Regions from separate parts of the Sutcliffiella sp. NC1 genome, predicted to be linked through region 1. Evidence: riboswitches for the same ligand, from Rfam matches in the RefSeq annotation. Region 1 holds a riboswitch; the other holds the start of a gene.
The links. A riboswitch is a leader RNA that binds a small molecule or an ion and turns the genes downstream of it on or off. The one in region 1 is predicted to bind cobalamin.

Region 1 (7,831 bases):
CAATGAGCCGTAATTTATTCTTTTGATAGAACTCATAATCTTCCTTCTTTTCCTCTACCTGCACGCCTGGTGATAAACGACTTAACATTTCTTTCAGTTTTATATTTTGTGAGGAGCGTAATCGGTTCATTACTTGCTCGTCTTCTAACAAAAGCTCGTTTTTAGTGATGATATTTTGCTTAAAACTATAATTTAATGCTTTAGCTAGTAGCTGATAAGCATATACATTTAGCGGATCAAGAAAAAAGTCAATAACTTCTTGGTAATAGATGTTCACGAACCATTCGGCTTGTTCGAGTGAGGAGATACAAATTGTTCCGTCTATCACAATGAGAGTATGTAAAAACGAATGAATCTCCTCTGCTGTAATGAATCCGTAGTTGTACTGATCTCTTAAAGTATAGTCAATCCGATCCCCACATAAATCTGGTGCATTCTTTTCTAACAACGTCCATTTCTCAATATCATTTAGTAAATTAGTAGAGTAACCGTGACTACGCAGAATAGAAGGGATTTCTGACCTTCTCACAATTTCATCAAATATTTCTTCATGATAATCTTCGTTTGCTCTTCCTAATGCATAATCCACTGTATGTGAAAAAGCTGTATGAGAGACATCGTGAAGCAGTGCTGCTATTTGCTCCTCGAGGGAAGCACCAAGCTTTCTAACGAGTATTAATGCTCCCACTGAATGTTCATATCTAGTAGTATTCCACTTCGGTTGAACGAAAAAGCCAGCTCCGGCTTGATAAATACCTTTTAATCGTTGAACCGGCTTTGAATGTAATAAATCTATTAAAACAGGTTCGGTTATTTCAGTAACTCCATAAATATCTTCTATTATCAATTTTTTCACCTCACTAATACTATAACAATTTTTCTTGAGAGATAAGGATATAGTTTACAAAAAAATGAAATAAACAACTTGATGAAAATGGGGAATTTCCAATAAATGTGTGGGCGAGGGGACTGTCTCCCACAAATTTGGTGTGCTTTTTATGGACATGTGTTCATACATTTATATGGACAACTTTCATTTTTGGACGAAGGCGTGAGTGTATGGAGAATTTCTTTTTACAACTATTTGAGTTTTTTGCAGGCTTAGGGGTTTGGGGGATAGCTTTAGGCTTAATGGTGGAAGTTATTCCGAGTGAGATTGTACTTGGCTATGGGGGCTACTTAATTGCCATTGGTGAAATAGGCATGGTTGGTGCTTTTGTAGCCGGAGTAGTTGGCGGAACGATTGCGCAGTTATTTTTGTACTGGGCTGGTAGTTTAGGGGGGAGACCATTTTTAGAGCGGTACGGTAAGTATTTACTTATTAAGAAAAGTCACTTAGATGTGTCCGAAAAATGGTTTCAACAATATGGACCAGTTGTAGTTTTTGCTGCTCGATTTGTTCCGGTTGTTCGGCATGCGATATCTATTCCAGCAGGTGTTGCGAAAATGCCTGTATCCACTTTTATCTTTTATACAGTTGCTGCGGTTATTCCTTGGACTATCCTTTTTTTATATTTAGGTTTCCAATTAGGGGAGAATTGGCGAGAAATTAAGGAAGTTGCCCAACCGTTCATTATCCCGTTAATTGTACTGATGGTGTTAGGGGTAGTCGGCTATTTTATTTATGATCGCAAGAAAAAATAGGAGGGAGCATTTTGTCAAAAATAGAGGCATTTATATTAGGTATTATTCAAGGATTAACAGAATTTTTACCGATTAGTAGTACAGGACATTTATATTTAGGTAGAAATTTATTCGGTCTACAGGAAGCGGGGCTACTTTTAGATACGATGCTTCACTTTGGGACATTGATTGCCATTCTATACTTCTATCGAGAAGAGTTTATGAAAATTATAAAAAACCCGTTTCATAAGTTATCGTTTTTATTAATAATAGGTACAATTCCAGCGGTAGTAATCGGGTTAGCGTTTAAAGACTATTTTGAAGAAATTTCAAAAACAGGTGTGACGATAGGATGGGAGTTTTTAATAACAGGAGCATTTCTATGGTTTGCTGATTCAATCCGGAAAGGCGCTAAAAGGATGGACGATATTAATTGGAAAGATGCTTTGTTTATTGGGTCCTTTCAAGCGGCAGCAATTTTTCCAGCGATTTCACGTTCAGGATTAACGATCGCAGCAGGGCTGTTTCGAGGACTAGATCGTGAAACAGCTGCGTATTTCTCCTTCCTACTATCCACGCCTGCTATAGCTGGAGCAGTCGCATTACAAACAGTAGAAGTAGCTCAAGTAGGACGTGAAGATATTGGGTTAACGTCACTAATGATTGCGATATTAGCTTCCTGTATATTCGGGTATATTGCTGTTAAATGGATGATCAATTATTTAAAAAAGCATTCCTTAAAATCGTTTGCTATTTATGTTTGGGCATTAGGATTACTAGTGTTAGGGTTGCAATATCTAGGTTTGTTTTAATAACGGAAAACGAGTGCCAACTTTGAGAGTATTGTTGGCACTCGTTTTGTTTTTATAATTCATCAAATCCGTTGTCTTGAACGTTTACTTTTGTGTATTGACGGGATTTTTGTTCGAAAAAGTCCGATTTTCCTAAGTCAACATCTTCATATGCTTTAATCCATTTCATCGGATTTGTGCGATAGCCTTCAAATGGGCGGTCAAATCCAAGTTGGTTCGTGCGGACATTGGCATAAAACTTAATGTAAGACTCCACGTCTTCTATATCAATACCGACAATTTTATTTCCGATAATTTGTCGAGCCCATTCTATCTCTAATTGGGCAGCTTCCTTAAAGGTATTTTGAACGAATGTAGCTAAATCCTCAGTATGATACTCTGGATATTCGTTTAACACTTCTTGAAAGATTTTTACGAACAAATCAACATGTAGCTGTTCATCTCTATTAATATAGTTAATCATCGTACTCGTCGCGACCATCTTTTGATTTCGGGCCAAATGATAGAAAAATGCAAACCCAGAATAGAAAAATAAGCCTTCTAAAATAACATCATAAACGATGGAACGCAACAAGTTTGCTACAGTTGGTTCTTCTGCGAATGCTTTATAACCGTTCGTAATAAAATCATTTCTTTTTCGTAAAGTTGGTTCTGTTCTCCAATATTCGAATACTTCGTTTTGTTGTGAGCGTGAAACGATGCTTGACAGCACGTACGAGTAGGAGTGGTTATGAATTACTTCTTGTTGTGCTAGGATTATCATTAATGCATTAATACTAGAATCGGTTATATAATCCGCAACTTTCCCAGCGTAATCGGTTTGGACGCTGTCTAATAGAGCTAATAAGCCGATTATTTTTAAAAACGCTTCTTTTTCATCCTCTGAAAGTAGTGGAAATTGCTTAATATCTTGGGCCATATTGATTTCAAAAGGTGTCCAAAAGTTCCCTAACATTTTTTTATACTTAGGGTACGCCCAACTAAACTGTACATCATCCCAATTTAAGACGTTAGAGCTTTGACCATTGATGATTCGTGTAGATGCGTTTGGAGCGTCTGCATCCATTAGAACACGTCTTTGTATTGTAGTCATATTAGTTCCTCCTTAACTAGAACAAGATTCACAATCAAGTAATTCACTTGAAGTAGAACGAATATAGTAAGTTGTTTTTAAATTTTTCTTCCATGCGTCTACATGCAAGTCTAGTAGTGCTTTCGCTTTAATCGTATTAGGTACATATATGTTAAAAGAAATAGCTTGGTCGATATGTCGTTGACGAGCACTATTTTGTGCGATGCTCCAATGTTGATCAATAAAATAAGCAGATTTATAGAACCAAGTTGTATGACTGTTTAAGTCTGGTGCAGTTACCGGGATTTTATAGTCCTTTTTCTCTTCGGAATACACTTTCATAAAGATCGGATCTATACTTGCTGTGCTTCCTGCAATAATTGAAGTAGTTGCATTAGGAGCGACTGCCATTAAATAGCCGTTTCTAATTCCATACTGTTGAACATTAGCTCGTAGCGAATCCCAAGGAAGTTCCGACTCGTTAGATCTGTAGCCTCTTCGTTCAAAGTATTTGCCACTTTCCCATTCTGATTGTGGGAATGTTGGGTAAGCTCCTTTTTCTTTCGCTAATTCAAAACTTGCTTGAATCGTATAAAAGGCTATTTTTTCATAAAGCTCGTCCGCATATTTTACCGCTTTTTCACTTTCCCAGCCTATTTGTTTTAACACTAATAAATGGTGCCAACCAAATGTGCCTAAGCCAATCCCACGATATTTTTGATTAGTTAGTTGTGCTTGTAAAACAGGGATAGTGTTTAAATCGATTACATTATCTAGCATTCTTACTTGAATTCGTACTAACCGTTCAACAACCTCATCCATAACAGCTCTTGCTAAATTTATAGAAGAAAGGTTACATACAACGAAGTCACCAGGTGATTTTGTCGTAATAATCTTCCCTTCTTGTACAACTTGTTCGGTCATGATAGTAGGGCTTTGATTTTGAGTGATTTCTGTACATAAATTTGTGCAATATATCATGCCCGTATGTTTATTTGCATTCATTCTATTTACTTCGTCACGATAAAACATGAAGGGACTTCCTGTTTCGAGTTGACTTCTCATAATGCCTTTCATAATGTCAATCGCAGGCACTTTTACTTTGTGTAAAGTAGGATGCCCCACACACTCGTAATATTTATGACGGAAGCTACCGTTTCCTTTTTCTTCATCAAAATAATCTTCTAATGAATACCCCATAACTTGGCGCACTTCATGAGGGTCAAACAAATACCAATCGTCTCGCTCTTCTACTTTTTCCATGAACAAATCAGGAATACAAACGCCCGTAAACAAATCGTGGGTACGTAATCGTTCGTCGCCATTATTAAGTTTTGCATCTAAAAAGGAGAAAATATCTTGATGCCATACATCTAAATAGACAGAAATCGCACCTTTACGCTGTCCTAGTTGATCAACACTTACAGCCGTATTATTAAGTTGTTTCATCCAAGGGATTACTCCGGAGGAATTACCTTTAAATCCTTTAATATTACTTCCTCTAGCTCTAATTTTCCCAAGGTAGACGCCAATTCCGCCACCTGCTTTAGACAAGTTTGCAATATCGGTATTACTGTCATAAATGCTTTGTAAGCTATCATCTACCGTATCAATAAAGCAACTCGATAACTGTCCATGAGTTTTCCCTGCGTTTGCTAATGTAGGAGTGGCAACCGTCATATATAAATTACTTAATGCCCAATATGCTTCTTTTATGTGCTGAAGGCGGTTTTGCTTTTCGTTGATCATTAATGTCATAGCAATAATCATAAATCGCTCTTGGGGCAGTTCCCACAGTTGCATCGAATGGTCTTTCGTTAAATACCTATCTGCTAATGTTTTAATCCCTATGTATGTGAAGAGCTCATCTTTATTAGGGTCCATCTCTTTTTCTAATTCATTTAGTTCTTCAGGTGAATAGAAATTTAATAGTTTTGGATCATAAATCCCTTTATCTACTAGAGATTTTATTAAATGATAAAAGCCTTTATAGTGCTTGTTCTCTTTTCTTACTTTAGCTGTATTTTCGTACAAAACGTTTAAATAAAGATTCGCAGCAATGTGTGTCCATTCTGGTTCTTCTTCACTAATAAAACTTAACGCTTCTAAAATTATTAACTCATAAATTGTTTCGTTGGAAAGTTGGTGATGTTGATTTATTATTTTTGCTGCTTTATCAAGAAAAGGTTGTGCGTTTAGTGTTGGATGTTTTTCAAATGTTGATTTAACTTTATCTAGTACATGATCTGATTGAATAATTGTAGTCATACTTATCCCTCTTTCTATTCTAGTTTTTTCCTTTTAGTCCAACGACCAACTGGAGAAAAATAAAAGATCCACTCAAGGACTGAGTGGATCAAACGAAAGTGGAATAAGCATAAGAAACAAAAAGTGCATATTACACCATCGTTTCATCTTCCCAATCCCCGAAGAATGCGAAACATTTGAAGAAAAGGCAGGTCTCCTGACTTCGTGCTTCATCCTACTTTGAACCTTCCCATATAAGCGCCTTTAAGCAGTCTTATACAGTGGACTTTCATTTCGTCTACACTTACAGTTGCGGGGACAGTATTGGATTCTCACCAATTTCCCTATTAAGTCTATATTAGACACCTTTAACTTCGTTATAAAATCTATATATTGTATGTATTTTGTGATTAAAATCTGTATGTTGTGATTATCATAATCTATTAATCTAATAAATGCAATGGCCTAAATTAAGAGTATAAAGAAAATAATATAAAAAAGGACGAGTAAAACACCACTCATCCTTGATTAAACTTGCTTATATTCATTATTTTCTTTTATATATTTTTTAAATACATCCGATAAAATCATTAAGCCAATTGCGCCGAAAATTAAGTACGATAAATTAAAATAAAGAGCAGGATCAATTCGAATATGCTCTCCGCCTGCAGCAGTTTTTAATATCTTGTATGAATCCATACCAACTTTGGCAGTAATCAACAAGAAAAGTGCAATAATTACCTTCCAAAGTAATTTCATGTAAAACCCCTCCAAAATATAAACTATTAACCCTACTAGTTTATACAGAAAAAATCTTTACTACTATACCAAAAAATTCAGTATAGTACAAGATTCAATTATTGTCATTTTAATCTGTAGTAATACAATTTGCAATATTTTTACTCTAATGTATGTCACTTTACAGAATGCCTTTTTACAATTAAAATAGTTAAAGTCCGGTATAATCAAGTGTTGTCCATACATAGATAGTTGTAAACGATGTAAAATATTATTAATAAGGGGGAATCTTATGAAGAAGTTATCCTTAACATCCAAAATATTAATAGGTCTCGCTCTAGGTATAGTAGTTGGGCTAATATTAAACCTATTTGCATCAGATATATTATTTTCAAGAATTGATACTTGGTTTTTTACTCCGCTAGGTAAGATTTTTCTTAATTTAATTACGATGCTTGTTGTACCTATCGTTCTTATCTCGATTACGTTAGGTGTTGTTAATTTAGGTGATACGAAAAAACTTGGACGAATTGGTTTCAAGACAGTAGTATTTTTTATGGTTACGACAAGTATCGCAATTACAATTGGGTTAACGCTAGCAACAATTATTAAGCCTGGTAATTTTGGTACTTTTAACAGTGAAGACTTACCACCATACGAGGTGACGGAAGCACCAGCTGTAGTTGATACGTTACTTAACATTATTCCAACGAACCCAATTCAAGCGATGGCTACAGGGAATTTACTACAAATTATTGCATTCTCCATTTTATTAGGGCTAGCAATCAATGTGTTAGGCGATAAAGCAGCTGGGATTAAATCTTTATTCGAACAAGCTAATGAAGTAGTAATGTGGCTTGTCCACTTCATTATAAAATTTGCTCCATACGGGGCGTTCGGACTAATCGCATCTGCAATAGGAAAAATGGGGCTAGATGCTTTTAAAGCGATGTTTGGATATTTCATTGTAGTTGTTTTAGCACTTTTTATTCATTTATTTGTCACGTACGGTTCCGCCATAGCGGTACTTGGGAAAACAAGTCCAATTACGTTCTTCAAAAACTTTGCACCGGCAATGAGTGTTGCCTTTAGTACATCTAGTAGTAATGCAACACTTCCTATCTCTATGGATACGGCACAAGAAAAATTAGGTGTGCCAAAGCATATAAGTAGTTTCGTTCAACCTCTAGGGGCGACGATTAATATGGACGGGACAGCAATTATGCAAGGTGTCGCAACCGTATTTATTGCACAAGTTTTTGCAGAAAGTTTGACTGTCATGCAGCTAGTAACAGTTGTTGCTGTAGCTGTTGTCGCAAGTATCGGAACTGCAGGAGTT
Region 2 (7,831 bases), 2.1 Mb from region 1:
AAATGGGAATGAAGTGTGGCTTGCCGCACATACGAATAAAAACTGGTTTGGTCTGAAGAAAGATATTTCTAAGGCGTTGGAGCATTCAAAAATTTCAATACCTATTGACCAAACAGAAGAAGAAAAGAATTCAGAAAATGATAAAACTTAATTTAAAAGGGTGATTACTATGGCACAGTTAAGTGGTAACTTGCTATATGCAGCATTTCTTCTATATCTGATAGGTACCGCTTTCTTCGGTGGAGCTTTAAAATCGAAAGAAGGAAGCAAATGGTCAAAATTAGCCATTTCTATTACGATTGTGGGATTTGTTGCTCATTTAGGATATTTTATAACAAGATGGATTGCTGGAGGACATGCTCCTGTTAGTAACTTATATGAATTTACTACATTTTTTGGGATGACGATTGTTCTTGCATTCATCGTACTTTACTTTATTTATAAAACAAGTACATTAGGATTATTTGCATTACCAATTGCTTTAATACTAATTGCATTTGCAAGTATGTTTCCGTCCGATATAACTCCATTAATTCCAGCATTGCAATCTCATTGGTTACCGATTCACGTTATTACAACGAGTTTAGGAATTGCAATACTAGGAATGAGCTTCGTAGCTGGACTAATTTATTTAATAAAAGTAGTGGATTACAGTAAAAAAGGAAAAAAACCTTTTTGGCTTGAATTTTCATTATTTACGCTTGTTGTATTTATTGGTTTTGTTGTTATTACGGTTATTTTTAGTTCGATGGATTATGAAGCAAACTTCAAATATATTGATAAACGTGGAGCAGAGGCAACGGTTGAATACGTGCTTCCTCCGTTAGTTGGTCCAAACCAAGGGGAATTACTTACAGAAGATAGAATGAACCCTCTTGTAAGTTTACCAGCTATTATTCATACACAAAAATTGAATACAGTTATTTGGTCTATTATTACAGGAGCTATTTTATATGTACTTATAAGATTATTATTTAGAAAACCTCTAGGAGTTTTACTAAAACCAGCAGTAAGAAGAGTAAACCTTGATGTTGCAGACGAAATTGGTTATCGCTCTGTTGCTATAGGTTTCCCAGTTTTTACACTAGGCGGATTAATCTTTGCTATGATTTGGGCTCAAATTGCATGGACTAGATTTTGGGGTTGGGACCCGAAGGAAGTTTGGGCATTGATCACATGGCTATTTTATGCAGCATATCTACACTTACGTATTGGAAAAGGCTGGCACGGAGAAAAATCGGCTTGGCTTGCCTTAGTTGGATTTGCTATTATTATGTTTAACTTAATTGGAGTAAACTTAATTATTGCCGGACTACACTCTTACGCGATGTAGATTAAACTGATTAGATGAATAATTTCATAAGCCTTCACATCATATGTGGAGGCTTACATTAATATAAGGATAATTTACTCAAGCACTGACTTTGCTAGACGTTGTGAAGAAATATTAGATACAATAGGAAAGAGTACTTAATGATACGGAACTAGTATGAAAATTAGGAGGATGGAAAGATGGAACAAGAGTATAAAATATTAGTAGTCGATGATGAAGAACGAATTCGTCGACTTTTGAAAATGTATCTAGAAAGAGAAAATTATGTAATCGAAGAAGCAGATAATGGTGAGGACGCATTATCGTTAGCTTTAGAGAATGATTATGACGTTATATTACTAGACCTTATGATGCCAGGAATGGACGGCATGGAAGTTTGTAAAGAATTGCGAGAGAAAAAAGCAACACCAGTAATTATGTTAACTGCTAAAGGAGAAGAAGCAAATCGTGTTCAAGGTTTTGAAGTTGGTACGGACGATTATATCGTTAAACCGTTCAGCCCACGTGAGGTAGTGCTTAGAGTTAAAGCGCTTTTACGCCGCGCGTCATCAACAAGCTTTTTAAATACAGAAACATCTTCAAAAGATATTATTGTATACCCTCATTTAACAATAGATAATGATGCACATAGAGTAAGTGCTGACGGAAAAGATGTTAACTTAACCCCTAAAGAGTACGAGCTTTTATATTTTTTAGCAAAATCACCGGACAAAGTTTTTGATCGAGAGCAACTATTAAAGGAAGTTTGGCAATATGAGTTCTTTGGTGATTTACGTACAGTAGATACTCATGTAAAGAGGTTAAGAGAAAAATTAAATAAAGTATCCGAACATGCAGCAAAAATGATTGTTACAGTTTGGGGTGTAGGTTATAAGTTTGAGGCTGGCAATGAGTCATGATTTGGAAAAGTGTTGTAGGTAAGCTTTGGCTTACCATTTTACTTCTTTTTACGTTTGTATTATTTATTTTAACAATATTGTTATTAGAGTTTTTCGAGAACTACCATGTAAATGAGGCGGAAAGAGAATTAACACAGTTAGGTAGAAAAATATCGATGATTGTAGAGGAACATGAAGATTTTGAACTGGCAAAATCAATTGCTTGGCAACTTGCGGATGATGTTTCTCGAGTAATTATTTTTTCAGACAAGGATCATTACTGGCATTCCCCAACAGATGAGACAGATGCTGTTTTACCTAGCGAATTTTTCCGAGAAGATGAGGAACTTTCCCAAGTTTTCCTTGATCATACAATTGTAACGAAAAAATCATACTCACCCGATTTAGATTCTGAATCAGAAGCTTTTGGAGAAATGATGATTGTTGGTACCCCACTTCATATTGATGGTGTAGAAGATGGCGCAGTTTATATGTACCAATCGTTAACAGCGATTAAAGAAACGACGAACCAAACAACACAACTTATTTTAATATCCGCGGGGATTGCTATTTTCCTTACAACCATTTTTGCGTTTTTCTTAATATCAAGAGTAACCTCGCCATTAAGGAAAATGAGGGAGGCTGCTTTTGAAGTAGCGAGAGGTAAGTTTGACACGAAAGTTCCGATCTTAACGTATGATGAAATCGGTGAACTTGCGATGGCGTTTAATCAAATGGGAAGACAATTAAAGTTTAACTTAAATGCACTTAATCAAGAAAAAGAACATTTGGCAAACATATTAAGTAGTATGGCAGATGGAGTAATAACGCTAAATCGTGATGGGACAATATTAATAACGAATCCGCCTGCTGAACGTTTCTTGCAAGCATGGTTTTACCAAGAAGGTAGTGATACGCGGGAACAATTACCTCATGAAATAAAAGAGATGTTTCAACGGGTCGTCAACTTTGAAAGAGAGCAAAGTATGGAACTTACCTACCAGGGGAGAACTTGGGTAATCGTCATGAGTCCTTTATATAATAATACCCACGTGCGTGGTGCAGTAGCTGTCATTCGTGATATGACGGAAGAAAGACGTTTAGATAAATTAAGAGAAGGATTTATCGCTAACGTTTCTCACGAGTTACGTACGCCAATTTCAATGCTTCAAGGATATAGTGAAGCAATAGTGGATGATATTGCTGGTAGCGAAGAAGAAAAGAAAGAACTTGCCTCCGTTATTTATGATGAGTCACTTCGTATGGGGAGGTTAGTAAATGACCTACTTGATTTAGCTAGATTAGAGTCTGGACATAGCACCGTGAACAGGGAACAAGTTGAAGTGGAAGAGTTTTTTGATAAAATGATTCGAAAGTTTCATGGTCTTGCTAAAGAGAAAATGGTAGATCTTCATTCAGAAATAATTGGGGACACGCTAGTTGATTTTGATGTAGATAAAATGGAACAAGTTTTTACTAACTTAATTGATAATGCACTACGTCACACAGATTCAGGTGGTAGTATCACGATTCGAGTTGAGCTTGGAGAGCTTGGAATGAAAGTAGATGTACAAGATACTGGACAAGGCATACCAGAAGAAGATATACCATTTGTATTTGAACGCTTCTATAAAGCGGACAAGGCTAGAACTAGAGGTAGATCTGGAACAGGTTTAGGATTGTCGATTGTTAAAAATATAATAGAGTCACATAACGGCTCAATAGGTGTACATTCTAAACTAAATGAGGGAACGACATTTTCTCTCGTTATTCCACGAACTGTGCAATAATTTGTTAAGTTGTACCGAATAATCTTGTTTATTATGAAACAATTTTTCTTGTCATTTTATACTTCTTTGTGTAAGATGGTACTGTATTCATAAACTTAATAATTATAAGTAAATTGGTGTCACACTGTGGCTTAAAAGGGAATTTGGTGCGAATCCAAAACTGTCCCCGCAACTGTAAATGTGGACGAAATGAGGTAACCACTGTATGTATGGAATGAGAGTTCGTCATACGGGAAGGCTCAAAGTAGGAAGAAGCATAAGTCAGTAGACCTGCCAATGAACTTACAAGTTTCGAAGCTTCGGGGTATGAGTAGCTGAAACGACAATATGGTATTGAACCTGCTGCAGAAGGTGAATTCCTCATTGTTGTCGTTTTATAGCTCATCCTTTAAGGATGAGCTATTTATTTTTTTTCATAATATATAAAAGGATGGGAATTACGTGATGAAAAAAATTTGGATTAGTTTATTAGTTGCAATATCTCTTATTGTGACGGGGTGTGCAGCAGACAACACAAATAATACAAATAACAACGCAAATGCTGGAGTAGAACAAAATGAAGAAGTAAACAAAGTAACGATTAAATTAGTAAAAGATAACGGGGAAGAAGTAATAAGTGAAGAGGCATTGCAGTTTGAAGAAGGAGAAACACTGATAGATGTAATGCATGAGCACTTTGAATTAACAACAGACGACAGTGGTGCATTTATTGTAGGAATTAACGGTATTGAATCGGATTACGAGAATAATTACTTTTGGATTTATACAGCAAATAATGAAGAAGTCTTAGTTGGCGCAAACGAATATGTGTTAAAAGATGGCGATGTTATTGAATTTAACTATTCAAAGTATGAAGGCTAATGAGCACAAGAAAAATTGCTTTATTAGGCTTATTAATAGCGTTATGTGTAGTAGGTAGAATGGTGTTTTCCTCGGTTCCTAATGTACAGCCTGTTACAGCAATCATTATTATTTGCTGCCTTTTGATGGGGCCTCAAAACGGTATCATACTTGCTGCTGGAACAGCATTTGTTTCTAACTTATTTTTAGGTAGTGGTACTTGGACGTTACTTCAAATAATTGCGTGGTCCATAATTGGAGTACTTTCAGGTCTCATTGGGATGAAATTTAAGAAATTGCCCATATGGTTACTTGCAACGTACGCTGGATTTTGCGGCATGCTCTTTGGTTTGATCATGTCGCTAGAACGCCTGATTATAGGTAAATTGTTTTGGCCGTATTACTTAGCGGGATTACCGTTTGACTTTAATCATGCAATTGGAAATATCGTATTCTTTATAGTGTTATATCCTATTCTATCCCCGATCATAAAAAGAGAAGCTTCGTTTATGGTGCAATCGTATAATAAACAGTAGATATAATTAGAAATTAGTTATATAGTATATATAAAAAGAAGTCATATATTATGGCTTCTTTTTTAAATTTTTAAAAAGCCAAACTATTGCTCTTTTAAAATATCTTATTAAAGCCTTCTTAAGTTTTCCAAAAAGTACTAAAAAAAATCTAGTCATTCGTAATATTTTGTAATATATTTGTAATGTAACTTTGTACGAAAAGTTTCGACTAATGTATTGAACGGAGGGTTTAGAATGCATGCCGTTTTTCAAGAGCTCTATGAAAAATATCACCAAGACGTCTATCAATTTTTATTTTATATGGTGAAAAATAAAGAACAAGCGGAAGACCTCGTTCAAGAAGTTTATATAAAAGTTCTACGCTCATACGACCGATTTGAAGGGAAAAGTAGTGAAAAAACATGGCTATTTTCGATAGCTAAACATGTAGCTATTGATTCATTTCGAAAACAAAAGGGATGGAAAAACAAACTTCTTGAAACGTTTGATTGGAATAAGCAACAAGTGAAAGATGTTGCACCATTACCGGAAGAAGTAGCTGTGAAAAATGAACAGGTTCAATTGTTGTATCGTTGCTTAGATAAATGTAAGATGGATCACCGAATTGTTCTTATTCTCCGTTACATTCAAGCTCTCTCTATTCAAGAAACTGCGCAAGTGTTAGGTTGGTCTGAAAGTAAAGTAAAAACAACTCAGCACCGTGCGGTTAAAGCCTTAAAAGCCCATATGGAAGAATTAGAGGAGAAAGGGGGAAATAGTAATGCATCGTAAAACGGACGATGAGCAAATGGAGAAGTTATTTAATCAATTACCAAAAATGACGGATGAGCGTTCAGCGGAAGAGATATATGCAAATATTCAGCAAAAGGTAGAAACTTCACCGAAACGTCGTATTAACTGGATGCCTAGCGTAGCTTTAATTGCGGCGATTCTCCTTTTTGCAATCATTTCTCCTTTCACGTTTCAAAAAATGGATAGTAATAGTAACAGTGCCTTTGATGCCCCTCAAGATAGAGGAGGATCAATGGAGATGTATGCTGATGATAGTAGTGCTGATATCGCTGTAGAGGAAGAATCGTTTAATGTAACGGACTATAAAGAAAATAGTGAAAACGAATCTTTTGACGTTCAATCAACGAATGATTTTCCGAATTATGTAGTAACGACTGTTAGTCAGTCAGAAGAATATGTAATTACTTTGGCCGTTTCCGCTGAGTTAGAAGGAACCGATGATCCACTAACATTACCGCTTTCTTTTGTTGTTCAAAAAAATAATAGAACGTATATAGAAGCATTTAACGAATTACGACAAGAATTAGGAAATTTAATTGATTTACCTTCATTTGGACTGATGAATACAATGTTAAATGATAATATTACTTTCTCTCAAGGTACGGCTACTGACGGTAATGATAGAGTCATTATGGAGATGAATGCAGGACATCGGGCATACTCTTCTACACAGATGAACGCTTTTTTCCAAGAGGTACAAGAAACGTTTAGATGGCACAACTTTACTGAAGTAGAATATTTAAATGAGGGTAAAGCTGGAGTTGAAATAGGTAACGATGTTAAAGAATTTGATTTGATTGATACGTTTAAGCGAGTAGCATATTTTAAATTTCAAAGAAATGATGATGTTAGCAAAAGCTTGTTAGTCGCCTCAAAAGAAGAATTTCAGTCTATGCAAGAGGCGGTAGAGGCGATGAGCCAAATACCGAATATTAATTACGTATTTCCATCGATTCCAGCTAGTATGAGAGTAGACCAAGTGATAACCAATGATGAAGAAATGGTAACTATTTCTTTTGATAATAGCCTTGCATTAGAAAATACAGAAGAACATTCAACAGCTCTCCAAGCATTAATGTTAACGGCGAGAGACTTTGGATTCGAGCAAATACAATTTAATTATCCTAACGCTGATATGATTGGTTCGATTCGTTTAAATGTTCCACTTTCGGTACCATTAGCTGCAAATCCTATGAACTAAAAAAAGTAGCAAACCAACCTTGGTTTGCTACTTTTTTATTCCTACATTTTACGATTATGGAAATCATTGTGTTGTAAAAGTAGTATTTTTGACACAATTAAACGAAAGCCTGTCATATTTTAGACCAAGCGTACATATCATCTAACAACTTTCTTTATTGTAGGAGGACATTATGAATAATTTAATAGAACGCTTGGCGGTCGTCATAGTAATGGCACTTTGTATCTTTCTATTGTTTATCGGTGGAACAAGTGTGAAAGCAGAAACAGAACATAATGTACTTAGAGATATAAAGACTTGGCAGTGGCCCTTACAATTAGACGAGGGTAGGTTTACTGATTACTTTGGTACAAGAGGTGGAACACATAAAGGAGTGGATATTGCTGCTCCTACTGGTACCGCTATAATGGCCGCTAATGATGGGATCGTGTATTTTTCAGGCTATAGAGGTTCATATGGTA

Region 2: another riboswitch for cobalamin. It lies ahead of O1A01_RS16555 (DUF4430 domain-containing protein); the one in region 1 lies ahead of O1A01_RS05435 (ribonucleoside-diphosphate reductase subunit alpha).

The regions. Positions count from the first base shown of each region.
Region 1 covers NZ_CP115153.1:1,067,787-1,075,617, forward strand. Annotated here, with positions in the region: gene O1A01_RS05415 (HD domain-containing protein) at 1-847, opposite strand, end outside; gene O1A01_RS05420 (undecaprenyl phosphate transporter UptA) at 1,060-1,644, shown strand; gene O1A01_RS05425 (undecaprenyl-diphosphate phosphatase) at 1,656-2,435, shown strand; gene O1A01_RS05430 (ribonucleotide-diphosphate reductase subunit beta) at 2,488-3,528, opposite strand; gene O1A01_RS05435 (ribonucleoside-diphosphate reductase subunit alpha) at 3,541-5,775, opposite strand; cobalamin riboswitch at 5,945-6,139, opposite strand; gene O1A01_RS05440 (hypothetical protein) at 6,283-6,513, opposite strand; gene O1A01_RS05445 (dicarboxylate/amino acid:cation symporter) at 6,785-7,831, shown strand, end outside.
Region 2 covers NZ_CP115153.1:3,173,424-3,181,254, reverse strand. Annotated here, with positions in the region: gene resB (cytochrome c biogenesis protein ResB) at 1-151, shown strand, start outside; gene ccsB (c-type cytochrome biogenesis protein CcsB) at 170-1,333, shown strand; gene O1A01_RS16565 (response regulator transcription factor) at 1,513-2,232, shown strand; gene O1A01_RS16560 (ATP-binding protein) at 2,229-4,001, shown strand; cobalamin riboswitch at 4,099-4,293, shown strand; gene O1A01_RS16555 (DUF4430 domain-containing protein) at 4,446-4,862, shown strand; gene O1A01_RS16550 (ECF transporter S component) at 4,862-5,377, shown strand; gene sigX (RNA polymerase sigma factor SigX) at 5,612-6,148, shown strand; gene O1A01_RS16540 (GerMN domain-containing protein) at 6,138-7,370, shown strand; gene O1A01_RS16535 (M23 family metallopeptidase) at 7,543-7,831, shown strand, end outside.